4 regions of the Agathobacter sp. LCP21S3_B2 genome follow, and region 3 is predicted to be linked to each of the others. Evidence: predicted binding sites of a transcription regulator. Region 3 holds the regulator's gene; each other region holds the start of a gene.
What was found. The regulator HrcA, encoded in region 3, represses chaperone genes, less so after heat shock. The targets are predictions, from matches to a motif close to TGTTAGCACTCNNNNNNNNNGAGTGCTAACA.

Region 1 (5,960 bases), on a different contig from region 3:
CTAAGAAGCGGCACAGAGAGCCTGTCAATATATCTGCGTGACAGAAATATCGGGGCACTGAAAAAGACCGCGCACTACTATGGAATCATTCTGATATTTGCAATAGGAGCAGGTATAGGCGGAGTGTGCTCACTGCACATAGGAATCCGTGCGATATGGGGTTCAAGCGTGCTGCTTGCCATTGTATGTGCAATGATGGTCAGGGAACACAGATAAACAGACACAAATAGTCAAGAAAATAATATAACGGAGATACAATATAAAATGAAATTATTAAAGCAATTTCTCATCATACTTGCGATTTCGTTTGTAGGTGAGATACTCAAATATTTACTGCCATTGCCTGTTCCGGCGAGCATATATGGCATGGTTATACTTTTCATAGGTCTGCTGTCAGGCCTGATACCGCTTGACACTGTAAGAAGTGCAGGCAAATTCATGATAGAGATAATGCCTGTCATGTTTATCCCTGCAGGAGTGGGGCTCATGTCATCCTGGGGCAATCTTGAGCCGGTGCTTGTACCTGTGCTTGTAATCACGGTTGTGGCACTTCTTACTGTAATGATTGCTACAGGACATGTTTCACAGCTCGTAATCCGTATGCAGAAGCGCAAGAGGGCTGATGCTGGAGAAAATAAATAAGATAGAGGATAATCATAATGGATAATTTGTTTCAGACATCGCTTTTTGCCGGTGTCACAGTAAGTCTGGTTGCATATCTGATAGGTATGCTTTTAAAGAAAAAGTTTAAGCTTGCAATACTCAATCCGCTTCTCATTTCAATAGTACTGACCATAATAGTGCTTGTTGTGGCAGATGTGGATTATGACACATACAATAAGGGGGCATCGTACCTTAGCTGGTTTCTGACACCGGCCACGGTATGCCTTGCGATACCGCTCTATGAGCAGTGGACCCTGCTCAAGAAAAATATAGCAGCCGTCGCGCTCGGACTCACGGCAGGAGTCATAACAAGCCTTGTGACAGTGCTTGTGTTGTCAGTGCTTATGGGGCTTTCACACGAGGATTATGTCACATTGCTGCCAAAGTCCATCACGACAGCTATCGGTATGGGTGTATCAGAGGAGCTCGGCGGATATGTGACCATCACTGTCGCAGTTATCGTCGTGACAGGTGTGCTTGGAAATATACTCGGAGAGTTTGTTTGCAAAATATTCAGAATCACTGAGCCTATATCGAAGGGACTGGCGCTTGGTGCTTCATCACATGCCATCGGAACAGCGAAGGCTATCGAGATGGGCGAGATAGAGGGCGCCATGAGCTCTCTTGCTATCGCGGTGGCAGGAATACTTACGGTGGTGTTTGCATCGGTGTTTGCAAACTTTTATTGATTTGTCTGAGTGTGTGCTAAGGACGGAAGCGCGAGGCTGTGCATATCTGCCTTCGCTTCCTACTACGCGGCTAAGGGCTTGTAGGAATTGTGATACAGGTTGTGACAGGTAGGACGCAACCGACTTTTACGCGCCGTCCATGGCGCGGTAACGTCTCTCCCGTGCTTCCGTGCACGGGCGTTGCTGGATTGCAAACACAATTCCAACAATCCCTAGGCCGCTTCGTACAAGCTCAGGCAGATATGCACAGCCTCGCGCTTCCTGCGCGTTGGCTTTCCCCACCATAAGATAAGTTTATTAAATAGTTATAGATGTAGACAATTGGTAAGAGTATATGTATGATTCAAGTCATATTAGTATTCTACAATCGTTGGAAAGGAATATTATGATAATTACAATTGCTAGAAAGTGCGGTTGCGATGCAGATACTATCGGTAGAGCAGTCGCTGAGAAATATCATTTACATTTCATGGACAGAGAGGCTATTGCGGCTGGTGCCAAAGAGGCAGGCTGCTACGATGAGTATGAGGAGTTTTACAGTGAGAGACCGGTTAATTCCCTGCTTTACTCTATTGTGATGGAGACGGAGGAGGATAATGTGCTGCATGATACTCCGGCGAGGGCTCTTACATTTATAGACAGGCTGCCGCTTGAGGACGGCTGTGAGGGATATGTGATTCAGGGACGGTGTGCAAACTTTGCCTTTCAGGGAAGAGATGATGTTGTCTCAGTTTTCCTGACAGCGAATGATGCCTTCTGCGTTGATACTGTGGCTGATACACATGGAATTTCAGTGAGAAAGGCAAAGACTGTTGTGCGTGAGACAAATGACAACAGAAAGACCTATCACAAATACTATACCGGACAGGAGTGGGGGCAGGCAGAAAACTATGACCTGTGCCTGAATGTGGCAAAGCTCGGTGTAGATGGTGTGATTGCGATGATTGACAGCTTCATACAAAATACAAAATAGAAGTGTATATACAAAAGCCGAATCCGTGGGAGTGTGGATTCGGTTTTTTTGTTGGTAAAAGATTGCCATTTTTATCAATAGGATTTACGCGGCAGGAATCAATGAGCGTGATAAAGGAAGTCTTATACTGCTTAGCTCTCACGATAAGGATGAGCTTGAAAATCTATCCGATGTAATCTATCTGGTGGACAGCGGAAGGTTTAAATTGAAGTAACGAGGAGAATTTATTATGAAGCAAAGGAAATCAAAACAAGTAAGACTTTTATCGGGAATGCTCATAGGAATTGTGATGATTGCTGTTTTGGCAAGGATTGTTTATCTGAATCATTGCTATCCATCCCCAAAGGTCATCACATATACAGAAAATGACACTATTAAGCTTGGAAATTATGAGATAAAGCAGACCGGATGGGAGCAGGGTAGATAAGATGAAGCTGTATATGGTGCTGCAGTATTATCCGCAGAAGATAAGGTTGTGTTGTACTGGTTAATAAAAAGTTTATAATTTTTATTAGCACTCACTATTGACGAGTGCTAATAATGGTGCTATAACATACTTGTAAACAAAAGAAAGCAGATTTCCAAAAGGAAAGTTACAGGTATATAAGGAGGTATGACCTATGTTATTAACAACTACAAACAACAACTTATTTGATACATTTTTCAGTGATCCATGGTTCAATGATCCTTGGTTTGATGACAGGGACGTACAGAAGGCACAGAAGAAATTATACGGACACAACGGAAAGAGAATGATGCTCACCGATATCAAGGAAAGCGATAAAGGCTATGAGCTTGAGATGGATCTTCCGGGATTCAAAAAGGATGAGATTAAGGCTTCTTTAGAGAATGGTTATCTGACCATTACAGCAGAGAAAGGCTTAGAGAAAGAGGAAGAGGGCAAGAAATATATCTGCAGAGAGCGCTACTCAGGAAGCTGTCAGAGAACCTTCTATGTGGGTGACGAGATTGAGCAGGATGACATAAAGGCATCCTTCAAGCATGGAATCCTTCGCCTGGATATTCCAAAGAAGCAGCCTAAACCACAGGTTGAGGAAAAGAAATGTATCTCCATCGAGGGATAATCAGATATTGCAAATGATAAGCGGGCTGCCTGTGCAGTCCGCTTATACTATATTGTTTAATTATGATGATAAATTGTTACAGGTAAATAGAAAGGCAGGTGAGTATAATGGCAGCAAAGAGAGATTATTATGAGACTCTCGGAGTGAACAAGAGTGCGGATAAAGAGGCAATAAAGAGGGCTTATCGTAAGCTGGCAAAGAAGTATCATCCTGATACAAATGCAGGCAATCCGCACGCTGAGGAGATGTTCAAGGATGTCACGGAGGCATACAATGTCCTCAGTGATGAGAAAAAACGTAAGCTCTATGATGAGTTTGGTTTTGCAGGACTGCAGGAGGGCTTTTCCGAGGAGGCTGCAAGACAGGCTGCACAGGGCGGCTTCGGTGGCTTTGGCGGCTTCGGCGGCAATGGCTCTTTCAGTGGCTCATACAGCTCAAATGGCGGACCATTTACACATCAGGAATTTCATTTTGAGAACGGTTCCGGGGATATGGATGATATTTTCTCAATGTTCGGAGATATGTTTTCACATGGTGGCGGTAATCACAGTGGCTGGAGTACAAGTGGTAACAGTGGATTTACCGGAAATAGCGGTAGCTGGAGTAATTTCTCAGGTGGCAGAAGTTCAGCCGGTCGCAAGGGTTCTGATGTTATGGCTGACCTTACGATTTCATTTGACGAGGCTGTTTTTGGATGCGAGAAATCTATTTCATTACAGGATCCGACCACAGGCAAGGTTTCCAATCTGTCCATCCATATTCCAGCAGGAATCGAGTCTGGCAAGACAGTCAGACTTAAAGGACAGGGCAATCCGGGCAGAAATGGTGGTGCAGCCGGAGATGTGCTTCTCAAGGTAAATGTGACACCGAGCCGGGAGTTTGAGCGTAAGGGTCAGAATGTATACAGTACAATCCGTGTTCCGTTTACGACAGCGGCTCTCGGTGGTAAGGTGAGGGTGCATACTCTTTATGGAGATGTGGAGTGCAGCATCAAGGCAGGTACACAGGGCGGCAGCAAGATACGTCTCAAGGGCAAGGGTATTTCGAGCATGAAGAATCCTTCAGTAAAGGGAGACCAGTATGTGACTGTAGAGATTTCGGTTCCACGCAGGCTTACGCCAAGGGCAAAGGAAGCGCTTGAGGAATACAGGTCTGTGAGCTGATAAATTTTATGTGCTTTATATATGGAAAACAAATTTGAAATCCGCTATACTATAGGTATTATAGTACAGCGGATTTTTGCTTGATGAGATTTTAAAAGGAGAGACTATGGGAAGATTTTTAAATCCGGATAACAGTTCATTCCAGGATGTCATTAACTCTGAGATATATGTTGATAAAACAGGTTTGCTGGATTACACAAACAGTGTGATAAATACCACATCAAAATTTATATGTAACAGCAGACCGCGCAGATTCGGTAAATCTATTACAGCAGATATGATGGCTGCATATTATAGCATGGGCTGTGATTCGAGAGAACTGTTTATGGGATATGATATAAGTAAGAAGGGTAGCTTTGAGAAATATCTTAATAAATATGATGTGCTGCATCTGGATATACAGTGGTGTATAGAACCGGCAAAAGGCCCGGAAAATGTTGTATCATATATTATAGAGAATACAGTCGCTGAGCTTAAACTTGCATTTCCGGATGTGAAGGTTGAAGGGAGAGTTACGCTTTCAGATATGCTTTCACAAATAAATGCACAGACAGGAAAAAGATTCATAGTGATAATAGATGAGTGGGATGTTCTGGTTCGCGATGAGGCAAATAATCAGTCAGTACAGGAGGAGTATATTAATTTTCTCAGAGGACTTTTTAAAGGTTCATCGGCTACAAGATATATTGCGCTTGCATATCTGACCGGAATCTTGCCGATTAAGAAGCTTAAGACACAGTCGGCACTTAATAATTTTGAAGAATTCACTATGATATCTCCTGGGGGATTTGCGTATTATATTGGTTTTACAGAGGATGAAGTGAAGAAATTATGCGAAAAGTCCGGACGTGATTTTGAACTTGTGAAGAAATGGTATGATGGTTACCTGCTGGGTGAATATCATATATATAATCCAAAAGCTGTGAGTAATGTAATTAAATGGGGGAATTTTCAAAGCTATTGGAGCCAGACCGGCACATATGACTCTATCCAGCCACTCATAAATAAGGATTTTGATGGTCTTAAGAGTGCTATAGTTGAAATGATTTCAGGTGCAGAAACAGAGGTTAAAACTACTACATTTCAGAACGACATGGTTACATTCAGAAATAAAAATGATGTTATGACGCTGCTTATACACCTTGGATATCTAGCATATGATCAGAAACGGCAGATGGCATATATTCCGAATGAGGAAATTCGTATGGAGTTTATGAATGCGGTTGAGGATGATAAGTGGAACGAGCTGATAGAGTTTGAAACCCCGTCAGAACGGCTTCTTGAGGCAACGCTTGATATGGAAGAAAAAGTGGTTGCGGAATATATTGATAAAATTCACAACGAGTATGCTTCCACTATACAGTACCATAATGAAAATTCATTGAGT
Region 2 (5,960 bases), on a different contig from region 3:
GGTAGTGCTTACATACATAGGCATGTGGATAGGCTTCCTTGGAGTGATGCTTGCCATAAAGGATAGGTATGTGGGCTCATTAATCTGCCTTATGCTCGCCGGTGTCTGCGATATGTTTGACGGCACCATTGCATCCACAAAGAAGGATCGTACCAGGGACGAGCGCACATTTGGCATACAGATAGATTCATTAAGTGATATCATATGTTTCGGTGTGCTTCCGGCAGTGTGGGTATTTTGCGTGACACCAAAGATATCAGTTGCATTTGTCGCCATATTTGTATTCATGCTTTGCGGGCTTATCCGTCTGGCATACTTTAATGTGGATGAGGCTAACAGACAGGCAGCCACAGCAGAGCGCAGACAGTACTATCTGGGGCTTCCAATCACCTCCAGTGCTCTTGCTATCCCGGCGGTATATCTGATTGGCGAGTTCACTGCTATACATATAGAGACAATCGCAGCACTTGCCCTTTTAGTCATAGGCATATGCTACGTGCTCCCGGTAAAGCTCAAAAAGCCATCTCTTTTTGGCGAGGTTCTGCTTGTAGGTATAGGAGCAGTTGAGTTTTGTATTCTCATTGCGGAGGTTCTTATTTAATGGCAAAAAAATCGTTTGTAGACTGGCTTTACACCACGGCACCTGGGCGTGTGACACTTAAGGTGCTTCTGTATACAGGTGCACTTAAGCTCGGAGAAATAGTAGCACGCTCCCCGCTGTCTAAGCCGTTTATCAGCCGGTATATAAAGAATAACAATATAGACATGTCTGATTTTAAGGGACAGAAATATAACAGTTTTCAGGATTTTTTCTCCAGAAAGCGCGATGATATTGGGGTGGACAGGCAGGCTGAGCATCTTATCAGTCCGTGTGACGGCTACCTGAGTGCCTACAGGATAAAAAGTAACAACAGCTTTTACATCAAGGGCTCATGGTACAAGGTGACGGATCTTGTCACCGATAAAAAAATTGCAAAGGAATTTGTCGGAGGAGACTGCGTGATACTGCGTCTTTGTGCCAATGATTATCATCATTACTGCTATATAGATGACGGCTTTCAGGGAAAGAATCATTTCGTGAAAGGGCTGCTTCACAGCGTTCAGCCGATTGCACTGGAAAATGCTCCTGTTTACAGGAAAAACAGGCGTATGTGGACAATTCTTGATACAGTTAATTTTGGCAAGGTGGCACAGATTGAGGTAGGCGCGCTGCTCGTGGGCGGCATAGTCAATGACCACGAGAATGTCATGATGAGAAAGGGCGCAGAGATGGGGCATTTTGAGCTGATTGGCTCCACAATTGTGCTTTTGTTTAAAAAAGGTCATATCGACCTGCTTCCGGAAATCAAAGAGTGTATAAAAGGAGACAAAGAAGTACGTGTTATCCAGGGACAGCATATCGCAAACAGGACAGCTTTTTAACAGAATACTTCCAAAATACAGCCGTATTCCACTGCTTTTTACAGTAGTGCTCAATTTCAGTGTATACTGGGGCGCGAGAGCAATTGCAGGCGGTTTTACACATCACAATATAGAGACCGCGCTCGATGGCATGATACCGGTTGTGTACCCTACAGTAGTCATTTATTTTGGCTGCTATATTTTTTGGATTATAGGATATCTGTACAATGCAGCGATGGATAGAACGCACTGTTATCGTTTCCTTATGGCAGACTGGCTGGCAAAGGCAGTCTGTTTTATCTGTTATATCGTGTATCCTACAACCAATACCCGCCCGGAAATTGTAGGCTCAGACATATGGGCACAGCTCATGCGCTTTTTATATAGTATGGATGCAGCGGACAATCTTTTTCCATCTATACACTGCCTTGTAAGCTGGCTGTGCTATATCGGCATTCGTGGCAATAAAAAAGTACCGCAGTGGATACGTACAACCTTCTGGATTTGCGCTATAGCAGTATTCATATCCACATTGACTACAAAGCAGCATGTGATATATGATGTAGTGGCAGGAGTGATCCTCATCGAAGTAACATACCGAATTTCACGGCTGTTACTTACTAAATTAAGTAAATAATTAATTAGAATGCAGCTTCCCACCCGTAAACCTTCTGCCGGAGAGTATGCGGTGTGTTCCGAAGAAAAATTATGAACTGTCACGAGGTTCCATAAAAATAGTAGTTGAAAGAAATGATAAAATAAAAACAATCTAATTCTATGTGTGTTCGTGACTGACTTCATAATTTTACAGAGGAATATACTGCATGCTATGCCGGCTTGCATAGATTATAAAGTGGGAAGCGGAAATATATTATATGTAAGGGGGGGAAACATGGATGATATACAAATAGAGATGCTGCCGGTGCTGGGCGAATTCAGTTCAATTGCCTCGCAGTATGAACACATCATGTTCTACTACGAATCGGGCATACAGCAGATAGTAGCAAAGCTGCAGATATTAAATAATGAATTCAAAAACAATCACGAAAGAAATCCAATCGAGAACATAAAGAGCCGTGTAAAGTCACTTGACAGTATAATAGACAAAATGAAGCGAAAGGGCATTCCACTCACCACCAACGCCATGAAGCGTGAGATAAAGGATATAGCCGGCGTCAGGGTCATTTGTCCATTTATATCCGATGTATATCAGGTGGCCAATATGCTTGTGAATCAGGCGGATGTCGAGATTGTCACTATAAAGGACTACATAAAAAAACCAAAGGAAAATGGATACAGGAGTCTTCATATGATAGTGCTGGTTGATGTGTATTTTTCGGATCACAAGGACAAGGTGCCGATAGAGATACAGTTTCGTACCATTGCCATGAATTTCTGGGCCAGCACAGAGCATCAGCTTCGCTACAAGAAGAGCCGTGTATTCACGGAGGAGATGCAGCAGGAGCTCAAGAAATGCGCGGATATCATGGCAGACGCTGATGACAAGATGCAGAATCTGGCAAATGTTTCGGGGATTGTGCAGCCGATTGAGTAAAAGAGAGTGATGTAAGTCACTCTTTTTTGCTTGTAAATCAAAAGTTTATATTTATTTAATAAAAATTGTTAGCACTCTCACTTGACGAGTGCTAATTTGCGTGCTATAACATAGTCACAAGGAAATATTGAAGGATTATTTGTGGATAACATAGTAGAAGGGAGTGAGACTATGAACATTCAAAAATTCACACAGAAATCAATAGAGGCAGTCAATGACTGCGAGAAGCTTGCATATGATTATGGCAATCAGGAGATAGAACAGGAGCATCTGCTTGTGGCATTGCTTTCACAGGAGGATGGACTGATACCGAAGCTGATTGACAAGATGGAGATAAACGTAGAGCATTTCACAGAGAATGCAAAGCGTCATCTGGCAGCGCGCACAAAGGTAAGTGGCAGCAGTGCACAGGTCTATGTGGGCAATGATCTAAACAAGGTTCTTATCCATGCTGAGGACGAGGCAAAGGCAATGGGAGATGAGTATGTTTCGGTAGAGCATCTTTTCCTGTGTCTGCTGAAGTATCCAAACAAGGCAATGAAGGAGCTGATAAAGGAGTACGGTCTCACAAGAGACAGATTCCTCACAGCGCTTTCTACGGTCAGGGGCAATCAGAAGGTCACATCCGATAACCCTGAGGCCACCTATGATACACTTGAGAAATACGGCTACGACATGGTGGAGCGTGCAAGACAGCAGAAGCTTGATCCTGTTATCGGCCGTGACGACGAGATACGAAATGTAGTGCGCATCCTCTCGCGTAAAACTAAAAATAACCCGGTACTTATAGGTGAGCCGGGTGTTGGTAAAACGGCAGTCGTTGAGGGACTGGCGCAGCGTATTGTAAAGGGCGATGTGCCTGAGGGCTTAAAGGACAAAAAACTGTTTGCACTCGATATGGGCTCTCTGATTGCAGGAGCTAAGTACAGGGGCGAGTTTGAGGAGAGACTTAAGGCAGTGCTTGAGGAGGTAAAAGCCTCTGACGGACAGATAATTCTCTTTATCGATGAGCTTCATACAATAGTAGGAGCCGGAAAGACAGACGGAGCCATGGATGCGGGACAACTTCTTAAGCCAATGCTTGCAAGAGGTGAGCTGCACTGCGTGGGCGCCACAACACTCGATGAGTACCGTGAGTATATTGAGAAGGATGCAGCCCTTGAGAGACGTTTCCAGCCTGTTATGGTAGACGAACCGACAGTAGAGGATACTATCTCGATACTTCGTGGCCTTAAGGACAGATACGAGGTATTCCACGGCGTTAAAATCACAGACTCGGCACTTGTCACAGCGGCAGTGCTTTCAAACAGATACATCACAGACAGATTTTTGCCTGATAAGGCAATAGATCTTGTGGATGAGGCATGCGCCATGATAAAGACCGAGCTTGATTCAATGCCGGCAGAGCTTGATGAGCAGAATCGTAAGATTATGCAGCTTGAGATAGAGGAGACAGCTCTAAAGAAAGAGACAGACCACTTAAGTCAGGACAGACTTGAAGCACTCCAGAAGGAGCTTGCAGAGCTGCGTGATGACTTTAATGCAAAAAAGGCACAGTGGCAGAACGAGAAGGGAGCTGTTGACAAGGTCAGCAAGCTTCGTGAAAAGATTGAGTCCACAAAGAATGAAATCAAGACAGCACAGCAGAACTATGACCTGGAAAAGGCAGCAGAGCTACAGTACGGCGTGCTTCCAAACCTTAAGAAGGAGCTGGAATCAGAGGAGGCACTGCTTAAGGACAGAGACTTATCGCTTGTGCGAGAGAACGTGGGCGATGAGGAGATTGCACTCATTATCTCGCGCTGGACAGGAATACCTGTTGCAAAGCTTACGGAGAGTGAGCGTAATAAGACACTTCACCTCGATGAGGAGCTGCACAAGAGGGTAATAGGACAGGATGACGGAGTTACAAAGGTGACAGAGGCTATCATCCGATCAAAGGCAGGCATCAAGGATCCTACAAAGCCGATAGGTTCGTTTATGTTACTCGGACCTACAGGTGTAGGTAAGACAGAGCTTGCAAAGGCACTTGCGGCAAGTCTGTTTGATGATGAGAACAACATGGTCAGACTCGATATGAGTGAGTACATGGAGAAATACTCAGTGTCACGACTCATCGGAGCGCCTCCTGGATATGTAGGCTATGATGAGGGTGGACAGCTCACAGAGGCTGTAAGGCGTAAGCCATACTCAGTAGTACTCTTTGATGAGGTGGAAAAAGCCCATCCGGATGTATTCAACGTGTTGCTTCAGGTGCTTGATGACGGACGCATTACTGACTCACAGGGACGTACGGTGGATTTCAAAAACACTATCATCATTATGACAAGTAACCTCGGCTCACAGGAGCTTCTTGAGGGGATAGAGGCAGACGGCAGCATCAGCACAGAGTGTGAGAACCGCGTCATGGATGAACTTAAGGGGCATTTCAGACCGGAGTTTTTAAACAGACTTGATGAGATCATAATGTTCAAGCCTCTTACAAAGGACAACATTGGTCATATCATCACCCTGCTCATGGCAGAATTAAACAAGCGTCTTGTCGACAAGGAAATCACAGTCGAGCTGACAGACACTGCAAAGCAGTTTATCACCGACAGTGGCTACGATCCGGTATACGGAGCAAGACCACTCAAGAGATATCTGCAGAAGCATGTCGAGACACTCGCGGCAAAGCTGATTCTGGCAGATGGTGTGAGAGCAGGAGATACCATTCTTATAGATGTGAAGGATGACAAACTTAGTGCATCGGCAGTTCAGAAAAATGCATAAGTGAATGTATAGAAATTAACAACTTTTTCTCTTTATAATTTCTGTGCTTATTTCAATTTTTACATGGCTTGCAGAGGTAGAATTTATTATCTCTGCAAGCCTTTTTACTGCAATTTCACCCATGTACTGCTTAGGCACATGCACAGTCGAAAGAGGCGGTGTAATGTAGGTACACATTGGCATATCATCAAAGCCTATTACTGATATGTCTTCAGGGATGCGGTAGCCTGCC
Region 3 (5,960 bases):
AGGCTTTTTTAATCTCTGCATCTGTTGCGGTCTTAGATACTCCTAATACCTCATAATAATCTCTTTTTTCTGCCATAATTGAAAATTCCTTTTATTATACAACTAATTCGCAAGGTCGGCCAAGCGGCCAACCTTGCGAGTAATTTTACTTACGCAGCCATTATGATGCTTTGATTGATAACCCGAATTACAGGTCATTAATCCTCATATCATTATGGCAGCATCTGTTTAATTATACTTCCTTGAAATCTGCGTCGATGACATCATCATCTGCTCCGTTTGAAGCGCCTGCATTCATATCAGGTCCTGCCCCTGCTGCTCCTGCATTCATGTCAGGTCCTGCTCCAGCTGCTCCCTGCGCTGCCTGAGCCTGCTCATACATCTTTGCAAATACCTTCTGAGCACTCTGTGTGAGCTTCTCCTGTGCTGCCTTAAGCTCTGCAACATCAGCCTCTGTCATAGCCTCAGCCTCTTTATGTGCATCAAGGAATGACTTAACTGCTGCGATATCAGCCTCAACTGCTGACTTATCAGCGGCATCAACAGAATCTCCAACCTGCTTTAATGCATCCTCTGTCTGGAATACAAAGCTCTCAGCATCATTTCTTGCATCGATTGCTTCTTTTCTCTTCTTATCCTGTGCCTCAAACTCAGCAGCCTCTTTAACAGCCTTATCAATCTCATCATCAGACATATTAGATCCTGCTGTGATTGTGATGTGCTGCTCTTTTCCTGTTCCAAGATCCTTTGCAGACACATTTACGATACCATTTGCATCGATATCGAATGTAACCTCAATCTGTGGAACTCCACGACGTGCTGGTGGGATACCATCAAGTCTGAACTGTCCGAGTGATTTATTATCGCGGGCGAACTGTCTCTCACCCTGTACTACGTTGATATCAACGGCTGTCTGGTTATCAGCGGCTGTAGAGAATATCTGGCTCTTTCTTGTAGGAATAGTTGTATTTCTCTCGATAAGTCTTGTAGCAACACCACCCATTGTCTCGATTGAAAGAGAAAGTGGAGTAACATCAAGGAGAAGTACTTCGCCGGCACCGGCATCTCCTGCAAGCTTACCACCCTGGATAGAAGCACCGATTGCTACGCACTCATCAGGGTTAAGAGACTTGCTTGGCTCTTTTCCTGTCATCTGCTTTACCTTGTCCTGTACAGCCGGAATACGTGTAGAACCACCTACAAGTAATACCTGTCCAAGATCTGCATTTGTAATGCCTGCATCCTTCATAGCGTTCTGTACAGGGATTGCTGTTCTCTCTACGAGGTCATGTGTCAGCTCATCGAATTTAGCTCTTGTAAGAGTCATATCGAAATGCTTTGGTCCCTCTGCTGTAGCTGTGATGAATGGAAGGTTGATGTTTGTAGTAGTAGCTGAAGACAGCTCCTTCTTTGCCTTCTCAGCAGCTTCCTTTAATCTCTGGAGTGCCATCTTGTCTGTAGAAAGATCAACACCCTCTGCCTTCTTGAACTCGTCAATCATCCACTGTGTTACTTTGTTATCGAAATCATCACCACCAAGGTGTGTATCACCGTTTGTAGATAATACTTCGATGACTCCGTCACCAATCTCGATGATAGATACATCAAATGTACCACCACCAAGGTCATAAACCATAATCTTCTGCTCTTTCTCATTGTCAAGACCATAAGCAAGTGCTGCTGCTGTAGGCTCGTTGATGATACGCTTTACATCAAGACCTGCAATCTTGCCGGCATCCTTTGTAGCCTGACGCTGAGCATCGTTGAAGTAAGCCGGTACTGTGATAACTGCCTCTGTAACCTTCTCACCGAGGTATCCCTCTGCATCAGCCTTTAACTTCTGAAGTACCATAGCTGAAATCTGCTGTGGGCTGTAGCTCTTGTCATCAATCTGTACCTTGTAATCTGTACCCATATGTCTCTTGATAGAAGAAATTGTCTTCTCAGCATTTGTAACTGCCTGACGCTTTGCAGGCTCACCGATAAGTCTCTCTCCTGTCTTTGTGAAAGCAACTACTGAAGGTGTGGTTCTTGCACCCTCCTGGTTTGCTATAACTGTAGGTTTTCCACCTTCCATAACTGCTACGCAGCTGTTTGTTGTTCCTAAATCAATACCAATGATTTTGCCCATTTTATTTTCCTCCTATTAAATATAGCGTTTTTACATGTTTAATATATTTGTAACCATCCGTTGTCTCACAGGAATCCCTTAAATGCTGTCTGCATTCATATAAATCTGATTCACTGTCATGCCGGATAGATGTACACATCATTACTGTACTACCGATACCATGCTGTGGCGTACCACTGAATCCTTGTACATATAACCCTTCTGAAGCTCCTGTGCTACGGTGCCTGACTCAAGTTCATCATTTTCAACCTGCATCACCGCATTGTGGAAATCAGGATCAAACTCCTGTCCTACGCACTCTATTGGCTTTACACCTGCAGCATCAAGCTCTGTGAGCATCTGCTTGTAGACCTTATCCATACCTGTGATAAAAGGATCATCCTTCTTATCATCCGGTACTGCTGCAAGACCTCTCTCGAAATTGTCGATTACAGGAAGGATTTTCTCAACTATTGTCTTTGCTCCCATGTCAAACATCTGGGATTTTTCCTTCTCACTTCTCTTGCGGAAGTTCTCAAACTCTGCCATCTGTCTTTTCAGACGGTCGTTAAGTTCTTCTATCTGCTCATCCTTCTTGTCTTTTTTCTTTTTCTTGAAGAGACCTTTCTTTTCATCTGACTTATCATCTGCTTTATCATCTGCTTTTTCATCTGCTTTTTCATCTGCTTTTGCTTCTGCATCAGTCGAAGCATCATCATCTGATTCAGTTTCATTCATATCTGTATCTTTTGCTTCTTCGGCTGCCTGAGTGCTTTCCTCATCAGCTCCTTCAATCTCTATCTCTTCTGCTTTGTTTTCTGCAGTCTCATTGTCGATTGTTTCTTTTTTAATATCCTCTGGCATTTTTGACCACCTTCCTATGTTTCATCCTCAGACTTCTTATAAATTCCATCTAACTGGGATTTAAGAGTCTTTAGATTATCCATTACTTTTTCATAATCCATGCGCTTTGGTCCGACAATTCCTATCGTGCCCTTTACGCCCTCACCCAGATCATATGTCGCAGTGACAACACTGCAGTCCTTCATGGTCTGGATTGGAGATTCATTCCCTATATAAACCTGAATACCTGTTCCATTGTCCTTCTTCTCGGAATCGGATAGGGATTCAGTAACAAGGCTTGCTAGCTCTTCCTTTTCCTCAAATGCTGACAAAAGTGTCGCTACATTATTGGAATCCGAAAGCTCAGGATACTTCAGTATATTTGTCGCTCCGCTGGTGTAAATCTTAAGATCCTCACTCTCAGCGAAGGTCTGTGCCAATGCATCAATCACATCAGAGACAATTCCTGAATGAATACCAGCGCGTTCCTTTATGCTTGCAATGTTTCCAAGATTAATCTCGTTCATTGCGAGTCCGTTTAGTGAGGTGTTAAGCAGAATGTTGAGCTTAAGTATCGTCTCATTGTCAAGCGGCTCATATAAATCAAGCATCTTGTTTCTGACCATATTATTGTTCATAACAATTACTGCAAGCAGGTGCTGGTCGTCAACCTGTGAAAGCTGGATGAATTTCACCTTGTTGTGATTGACATCCGGTGCAGAAACAAGTGTGGCATAATTGGTATTGTTTGCAAGTACCTTTGCCGCCTGCTTTAACACATGCTCCATCTTCTCGGTATTTTCAATGACCAGCTCCTTCATATCAGAAAGCTCTTTTTCCTTCTTATCATTGGTCTCTATAAGATGGTCTACATATAATCTGTAGCCCTTATCCGAGGGAATTCTTCCTGCTGAGGTATGTGGCTGTACTATATAGCCCATCTCCTCTAAGTCACTCATCTCATTTCTGATTGTTGCCGAGCTCAGATTAAGATCTGTATATTTTGAAATTGTACGTGAGCCAACCGGCTCTCCTGTGGCGAGATAATTGCGGATGATTGCATCCAGTATGGTAAGCTGTCTCTCGCTCAACTCTAGTTCTTTGTTTTCATTTTCCATTGGTCACACGCTCCATCTGAAGTATGCTTTTAATTTATTAGCACTCTGTATTTTGGAGTGCTAATTTTTTATCTGTACATAACATACCACCACCTATTAGCAATGTCAACCCTCGAGTGCTAATTTTTTTAATAAAATTTTTGAAACCCTTGATTTTACAGGGGTTTCAGGCTTTATTAATTTTCTATTAAATTGATTTTGGCGGTATTTACACCACTTTTACACCATTTTTTCAAGTTTTTCTATTTCCACCTTTGCGTCATACCTATTATTTAGGTGATTATATACATCATGAAAAATAAAAAGCACTGTAAACCGATAATCCAACAGTTTTCAGTGCTTTTTTCATGTTTTTTCTTTTAAATTTTCCTCAGACATCTATATGAATGAAACTTATCCCTCCTTATATTACTCTACCCCCAACGCCTTAAACACTGCATCTTCCGCACTCTGATAAGGAATCAGCTGAAATGCACTCATCAGATCAGCCGGAACACTTGCAAAATCAACAAACGAGGTACTCGGAATCAGCACCTTCTTTGCGCCGCTATCCAGACACACCTGAAGTGTATTAGCAAGTTCATCCACCTTTATCATTGTGCCACTAATTGTTATATCTCCCAACACTGCCAAATTGCTGACAACAGGCTTTCCAAGGGCAATCGAACAAAGTGCAATCAATGTTGAAAGTGCCAATTTGTCTGTCATACCGATACCCTGCAAATCCTGATAATTGATGATGTAATCCTGGGTTGAGGTGCTGATAGAGCCACTGATCCGATTGCCGTTGGCTTTCAGATAATTAAATGCCGTGTTCACAGCTTCCTTGCATTTGGAATCACTGCCTAAGCCTGTCCGTTCAATCTTGCCATTGCCCGGAAGCATCTGGCTTTCCAAACGGAATACACCAATCATACCACTTTTTCCTCTGGATACGGTATAAACCTGTCCCGGATTGCACATTCCATCCGGTATCAATTTACCGCCTCCTTGCTCCGGTACAGAAACATAATGTTCTGACATATCCTCCAGGTCGATATAGGAGAAATTCACATCATAAAACTCCATACCGCCCAGCTTTTTCAGCTGTTCTTTTACACGGCGGCGCATTTCCAATGCAATCTGAATAACTTCTTCCAATTCTTCTTTGGTAAACTCACCATTTGGGTACATCAACTTCAGATAACCGTCTATCATACGACGAACCGCAATTGTATCACGCTGATTCAGATTTCTCCCCAAGCGGAAGTAGTGATCAAGCGCATCTCCATACTGCTCCTTGCGAAGCTCTCGGATGAACTCTGCCAAATAGTCACTGATAAAACCATAATCATCGGTAAAATGCTCCGGTCTGAACTTCGGTATCTCCCATCCTGGAAGATAACAGTGCATACGATCAAGAAATGCTGTATCTGTTCCCATTTCCTGCGGGAAAGGTGCAAACAGACTGGACGTTTTCAACAGCACGTCCACACTCTGATTGATATTTCCCACAAATACCATGGACGCAGTAGCAGCTTTTTCTTCTTTGCCACGGGCAAAAGAGCCGGATGCCATGTAATCCTTCATAATCTGAATGCCATCTTTATCTTTAAACTTGATACCTGCCACTTCATCAAAGGCTACACAGTCCCATAAGCCGACCAGTCCGACCGTTTTGCGTCCCATATTGTAAAACAGGTTTGCAACCGTCGTCTGTCCACCGGAAATCAAAATACTGTTGGGTGAAATCTCTTTGTAAAGATGAGATTTACCGGTGCTTCTCGGTCCAAGCTCACAAAGATTAAAGTTATTCTCAACTAATGGAATCATACGGGTCAAGAGCAACCATTTCTCACGGTATGTGAATTCATCCGGTTCCATTCCGATAGAACGAAGAAGGATATCCA
Region 4 (5,960 bases), on a different contig from region 3:
ATCCGGACATTCGTCAAATAAAAAATCAGAGGCAAGCGAGCTTGCCTCTGATTTTTTATTTTCCTCATTGTCTACGATTACATCATGCCCATTCCGGCGCCGGCACCTGCTGGCATTGCTGGAGTGTCCTCTTTGATTGTAGCTACTGCTGACTCTGTTGTGAGGAGTGTTGAAGCTACTGATGTTGCATTCTGTAATGCACTTCTTGTAACCTTTACAGGATCAAGGATTCCATTATCAACCATATCTACATACTCTTCTGTAGCTGCGTTGAAGCCTGTTCCCGGAGCTGACTCCTTTACCTTGTTGATGATTACTGCACCTTCAAGTCCTGCGTTTGCAGCGATATAGTAAAGTGGAGCCTCGAGTGCTTTAAGGATAACCTTTGCACCTGTCTTCTCATCTCCCTCAAGTGTATCAACAAGCTCTGCAACCTTCTTTGATGCATGGATATATGCTGATCCACCACCTGCGATGATTCCCTCTTCAACTGCTGCTCTTGTAGCGTTAAGGGCATCCTCCATACGAAGCTTAGCCTCTTTCATCTCTGTCTCTGTTGCAGCACCTACACGGATAACTGCTACACCGCCTGCCATCTTGGCAAGACGCTCCTGTAATTTTTCTTTATCAAACTCAGATGTTGTCTCATCAATCTGACCACGAATCTGGCTTACTCTGCCTGCGATAGCATCCTTGTCTCCGGCACCATCAACTATGACTGTGTTCTCCTTCTGAACCTTAACTGACTTAGCACGGCCAAGCATATCGATTGTTGTATCCTTGAGCTCAAGTCCAAGATCTGAGCTGATTACCTGACCACCTGTAAGGATTGCGATATCCTCAAGCATTGCTTTTCTTCTGTCACCATATCCAGGAGCCTTTACAGCTACTACATTGAATGTACCACGAAGCTTATTAACAATAAGTGTTGTAAGAGCCTCGCCCTCAACATCCTCAGCGATGATAAGAAGTCTTGCACCGGCCTGAACAATCTTCTCAAGTAATGGAAGAATATCCTGGATGTTGGAAATCTTCTTGTCAGTAATAAGGATATACGGATCATCAAGTACTGCTTCCATCTTATCCATATCTGTGCACATATATGCTGAGAGGTATCCTCTGTCGAACTGCATACCTTCTACAAGGTCAAGCTCTGTCTGCATTGTCTTTGACTCTTCGATTGTGATAACACCATCGTTTGTAACCTTTTCCATAGCGTCTGCTACGAGATTACCAACTTCCTCATCTCCTGCTGAGATAGCTGCAACTTTAGCTATCTGCTCTTTTCCCTTAACCTTCTGGCTCATATCCTTAAGTGCCTCAACAGCCTTGTCTGTTGCCTTCTTCATACCACGACGAAGCACAATTGGGTTTGCTCCTGCCTCAAGGTTCTTCATTCCTTCCTGAACCATTGCCTGTGTAAGAACTGTAGCTGTTGTTGTTCCGTCTCCTGCTACATCATTTGTCTTTGTAGCAACTTCCTTGACAAGCTGTGCTCCCATGTTCTCGAAAGCATCCTCAAGCTCAACCTCTTTTGCGATTGTAACACCATCGTTTGTGATGAGTGGTGCACCGTATGATTTGTCAAGTACTACGTTTCTTCCTTTTGGTCCAAGTGTTACTCTGACTGTATTTGCTAATTTATCTACTCCAGCTCCAAGTGCTGCTCTGGCTTCTGAGCCATATTTAATTTCCTTTGCCATGATTTATACGACCTTTCTATTTATTTATATATTTGATATTTAATTCCAAAATGTAAGCAGCTATGACCGGATATGTAAAACGTACCGGATCTTTAGCTTCTATCCGTAAATTAATCTTACTCTACTACTGCAAGAATATCATTCTGTCTAACGATGATGTACTCTTCTCCGTCAAGCTTAACCTCTGTGCCTGCGTATTTAGAATAAATAACCTTCTGTCCGACTGTTACCTGCATCTTAACTTCCTTGCCGTCAACCATTCCGCCAGGTCCTACTGCGATAACCTCAGCCTCCTGTGGCTTCTCCTGTGCTGAACTTGTAAGGATGATTCCAGATTTTGTTGTTTCCTCTGCTTCTAACTGCTTTAATACTACTCTGTCTGATAATGGAACTAATTTCATAGTATTGCCTCCTTTTATCTTTGTTAGCACTCATTTCTTTCGAGTGCTAATTTCTTTATGTAAATAAAATATCACTATTGCATTTCAATGTCAACAGTGATATTTCATTTTAATATTTATTTTACATTTTCTATATCAATCCGTAATGCTTTAACGCATTTTTCACTCCATCATCTGAAATATCCGATGTGACATATTCCGCAATTTCTTTAACCGGTGGCATTGAGTTGCCCATCGCGATTCCATGTCCTACACTCTCAAGCATTTCAAGGTCATTTACACTGTCGCCTATCGCATAGGTTTCATCAAGCGGGATATCCAGATGATTGCACAGCCATTTGATGCCGGTTGCCTTTGAGGTTCCCTTCGGCACGAACTCCACTACATTTTCCACATGCTCAAGTATCAGAAAATCATCGGCAAACTCTGCCTTCACACGCTCATAATCAGTACCATCTATCACGTCAGCGGAGAATTTATTAATTCTTATCTCGCCGTCATATCCTCTTATTATATGTGCATGCTCACCAAGTGACTCAAAAAGGTAATCCACATACGGATCATTCTCAAAGCCCTCATCATCTATCCAGTAGTCTGTGGAGCCCTCAAGCACTACAGGCATTTTACACTCAGAAAGCACCCTTATGACCTTTTGTACCATATCTGAGCTCAGGTCATTTTCGTATATTACTTTGCCATCCATTTCAATATAGTTGCCACATGCCGCAATTATTCCATCAAAACCCATATTTAATAGCTTCTCTGACCTCACACTGGCTCTGGCACGTCCTGTACATATAAATGCCAGATGTCCGTTTGCCTTGAGAGCTGCCACAGCCTCTAGGGTGCTTTCAGGAATTACCATGTCATCGTCCCATATTGTTCCGTCTATGTCAAAAAATACTGTTTTACTCATTTGCTGCTCCTAATATTATTATTATCATGTCAAACACTGCTATCTTAACATCTTATAAATCAAATTTCAATCAGTTTATCCACAGTACCAGCACCTTTAGAAAGCAGTAATTTTGTATGTCAAAAATCCCGGTGCAATGCACCGGGATTTTGATATAAAATGTATGAAATAAAATTTATTAAGGAGAATTGCTACAATAATTTGTTACTGTACTGAGAGATATGAATATCCCATGAGACTCTCATCAACCTCTCTGGCAGCCTCACGTCCCTCTCTGATAGCCCATACTACAAGGGACTGTCCACGGTGGTTATCACCTGCCACGTATACGTTTTTTACGTTTGTAGCGTAATGTCCCTCCTGTGTACTTACGTTTGTTCTGGCATCGAGCTCTACACCAAATGCCTTTGCCACATAGCTTTCTGTTCCAAGGAAGCCTGCTGCTATAAGCACAAGCTCTGCCGGAAGCTTTTTCTCTGATCCCTCTACCGGAACCATCATGAATCTGCCTGTCTTCTCGTCCTTTTTACTCTCAAGACTTACAATTGTAAGCTCCTTTAGGTTGCCGTTTTTGTCCTTGTGGAACTCTTTTACGGTTGTCTTGTAGATACGTGGGTCATGTCCGAATACTGCAATGGCTTCCTCCTGGCCGTAGTCTGTCTTTAAGACCTTTGGCCACTCCGGCCACGGATTGTTTGCGGCACGCTCTGTAGGCGGACAAGGCATCATCTCAAGCTGTGTGACCGATTTGGCACCCTGACGGATTGCAGTTCCGACACAGTCGTTTCCTGTGTCACCGCCACCGATAATGACTACATTTTTGCCCTTTGCAGATACAAACTTGCCATCTGTCAGGTTAGAGTTCAAAAGACTCTTTGTATTCTGGGTAAGGTAATCAACAGCAAAGTAAATACCCTTTGCATCTCTTCCGTCTGCCTTTATGTCTCTTGGATTTTTGGCACCACAGCAAAGGATTACCCTGTCATACTTCTTGAAAAGCTCTGCCGGCTTTATATCCTTTCCGACATCACAGCCTGTGACAAAATGAATGCCCTCTTCCTTCATTATATTAACTTTTCTGTCAATAATGCTCTTATCGAGCTTCATATTTGGAATACCATACATGAGCAGGCCACCGACGCGGTCCTCTCTCTCATATACTGTAACATCATGGCCTCTCTGGTTAAGCTGGTCTGCTGCCGCAAGTCCTGAAGGACCTGAACCAATGATTGCCACCTTCTTGCCGGTTCTGACCTTTGGTGGCTTTGGAGCTGCATATCCGTTTGCATATGCAGTCTCTATTACACCATGCTCATTGTCCCTGACTGATACCGGACTACCCCAGTGTCCGCATGTACATGCCTTCTCGCACAGTGCCGGGCAGACTCTTGATGTAAACTCAGGGAAATTATTGGTCTTGTGCAGACGATTATATGCCTGCTCCCAGTTGCCGGTATATACAAGGTCGTTCCACTCCGGAACCAGGTTGTGCAGAGGACAGCCTGATGTCATGCCTGCTATTGTCATTCCCGACTGGCAGAAAGGAACTCCGCAGTCCATACAACGGGCAGCCTGTTTCTGTTGATCTTCTTTTGAAAGGAACACATGAAACTCGTTAAAGTTCTTAATACGCTCCTTTGGCTCTACAGACGCTGCTTCGCATCTGTCATATTCCATAAATCCTGTTGGTTTTCCCATTATCTGCGTCCTCCTTAGCCCTTTGTGCTGGCATAAAATGCCTCAATCTGTGCCTGCTCTGCGTTAAGACCCTTTTCTTCCATCTGTACAATAGCCATCTGCATACGGTTGTAATCGTAAGGAATAACCTTCTTGAACTTAGGAAGATACTCACTGAAATGATCAAGGATTTCCTTACCCTTTTCTGAGTTTGTAAGTGTTACATGCTCTTTTATCATTTCCTTAAGCTCTAATACATCGTACTTGTTTGAGACCTCCTCAGTAAATACCATCTGCTTGTTGGTTCTCATGTAAAGATCATTGTCCTCATCAAGCACATATGCTATTCCACCGCTCATACCTGCTGCAAAGTTTTTTCCGGTCTTTCCAAGGATAACTACGCGGCCACCTGTCATGTACTCACAGCCATGATCGCCGACACCCTCAACTACTGCTGTTGCACCGGAATTTCTTACGCAGAAACGCTCACCGGCAACACCGTTTATGAAGGCCTTACCGCTTGTAGCTCCGTAAAGTGCCACGTTTCCGATGATGATATTATCATCCTTCTCAAACTTTACTCCTGCCGGTGGATATACGATGAGCTTTCCACCTGAAAGACCCTTTCCGAAGTAATCATTTGAATCTCCGACAAGCTCAAGTGTAAGTCCCTTAGGGATAAATGCTCCAAAGCTCTGTCCGCCTGCACCGTTACACTTGATGACAAATGTGTCGTCATCCAGAGTATCGTCATATTTCTTTGTAATCTCAGAACCAAATATCGTTCCGAGAGATCTGTTTGTATTTGTTACCTCAATCTCAATCGCACGCTTTTGTCCGCTCTCAAGTGCGCTCTTAAGCTGTGTCATGATCTCAGTCATATCCTTTGTCTTTGAAAGTTCAAAATCATATACCTGCTTAGGATCGAAGATAACACTCTGCTTTTTGCCGTCAAACGGATTATTAAGCATGCAATCAAGGTCAATCTTTGACTGTCTCTCGCTTAGATTATCACGCTTCTTTAAGAGATCTCCACGTCCAACGAGCTCATCCACTGTCTTTACGCCAAGCTTTGCCATATACTCACGAAGCTCTTCAGCAATGAAACGCATGAAGTTCTCAACGTACTCCGGCTTTCCTGCAAAGCGCTTACGAAGCTCAGGGTTTTGTGTAGCAATTCCTGCCGGACATGTATCTAAGTTACATACTCTCATCATTACACAGCCCATTGTTACAAGCGGAGCTGTCGCAAAACCGAATTCC

Region 1: ACTQ1L_RS06980 (Hsp20/alpha crystallin family protein) is a predicted target of HrcA. The motif match lies at 2,835-2,865, and genes of this name have one in related genera.
Region 2: clpB (ATP-dependent chaperone ClpB) is a predicted target of HrcA. The motif match lies at 3,023-3,053, and genes of this name have one in related genera.
Region 4: ACTQ1L_RS03650 (co-chaperone GroES) is a predicted target of HrcA. The motif match lies at 2,126-2,156, and genes of this name have one in related genera.

Annotation. Positions count from the first base shown of each region.
Region 1 covers NZ_JBQKGQ010000007.1:126,561-132,520, forward strand. Annotated here, with positions in the region: gene ACTQ1L_RS06955 (YoaK family protein) at 1-216, shown strand, start outside; gene ACTQ1L_RS06960 (CidA/LrgA family protein) at 265-642, shown strand; gene ACTQ1L_RS06965 (LrgB family protein) at 660-1,352, shown strand; gene ACTQ1L_RS06970 (cytidylate kinase-like family protein) at 1,738-2,325, shown strand; gene ACTQ1L_RS06975 (hypothetical protein) at 2,555-2,752, shown strand; gene ACTQ1L_RS06980 (Hsp20/alpha crystallin family protein) at 2,946-3,410, shown strand; gene ACTQ1L_RS06985 (DnaJ C-terminal domain-containing protein) at 3,518-4,573, shown strand; gene ACTQ1L_RS06990 (AAA family ATPase) at 4,680-5,960, shown strand, end outside.
Region 2 covers NZ_JBQKGQ010000004.1:48,517-54,476, forward strand. Annotated here, with positions in the region: gene ACTQ1L_RS04005 (CDP-alcohol phosphatidyltransferase family protein) at 1-601, shown strand, start outside; gene ACTQ1L_RS04010 (phosphatidylserine decarboxylase) at 601-1,422, shown strand; gene ACTQ1L_RS04015 (phosphatase PAP2 family protein) at 1,379-2,038, shown strand; gene ACTQ1L_RS04020 (GTP pyrophosphokinase) at 2,294-2,956, shown strand; gene clpB (ATP-dependent chaperone ClpB) at 3,128-5,728, shown strand; gene ACTQ1L_RS04030 (LacI family DNA-binding transcriptional regulator) at 5,744-5,960, opposite strand, start outside.
Region 3 covers NZ_JBQKGQ010000009.1:70,698-76,657, forward strand. Annotated here, with positions in the region: gene dnaJ (molecular chaperone DnaJ) at 1-76, opposite strand, end outside; gene dnaK (molecular chaperone DnaK) at 233-2,131, opposite strand; gene grpE (nucleotide exchange factor GrpE) at 2,273-2,974, opposite strand; gene hrcA (heat-inducible transcriptional repressor HrcA) at 2,989-4,071, opposite strand; gene brxL (protease Lon-related BREX system protein BrxL) at 4,480-5,960, opposite strand, start outside.
Region 4 covers NZ_JBQKGQ010000003.1:171,689-177,648, forward strand. Annotated here, with positions in the region: gene groL (chaperonin GroEL) at 78-1,703, opposite strand; gene ACTQ1L_RS03650 (co-chaperone GroES) at 1,820-2,104, opposite strand; gene ACTQ1L_RS03655 (Cof-type HAD-IIB family hydrolase) at 2,235-3,020, opposite strand; gene ACTQ1L_RS03660 (glutamate synthase subunit beta) at 3,225-4,718, opposite strand; gene gltB (glutamate synthase large subunit) at 4,733-5,960, opposite strand, start outside.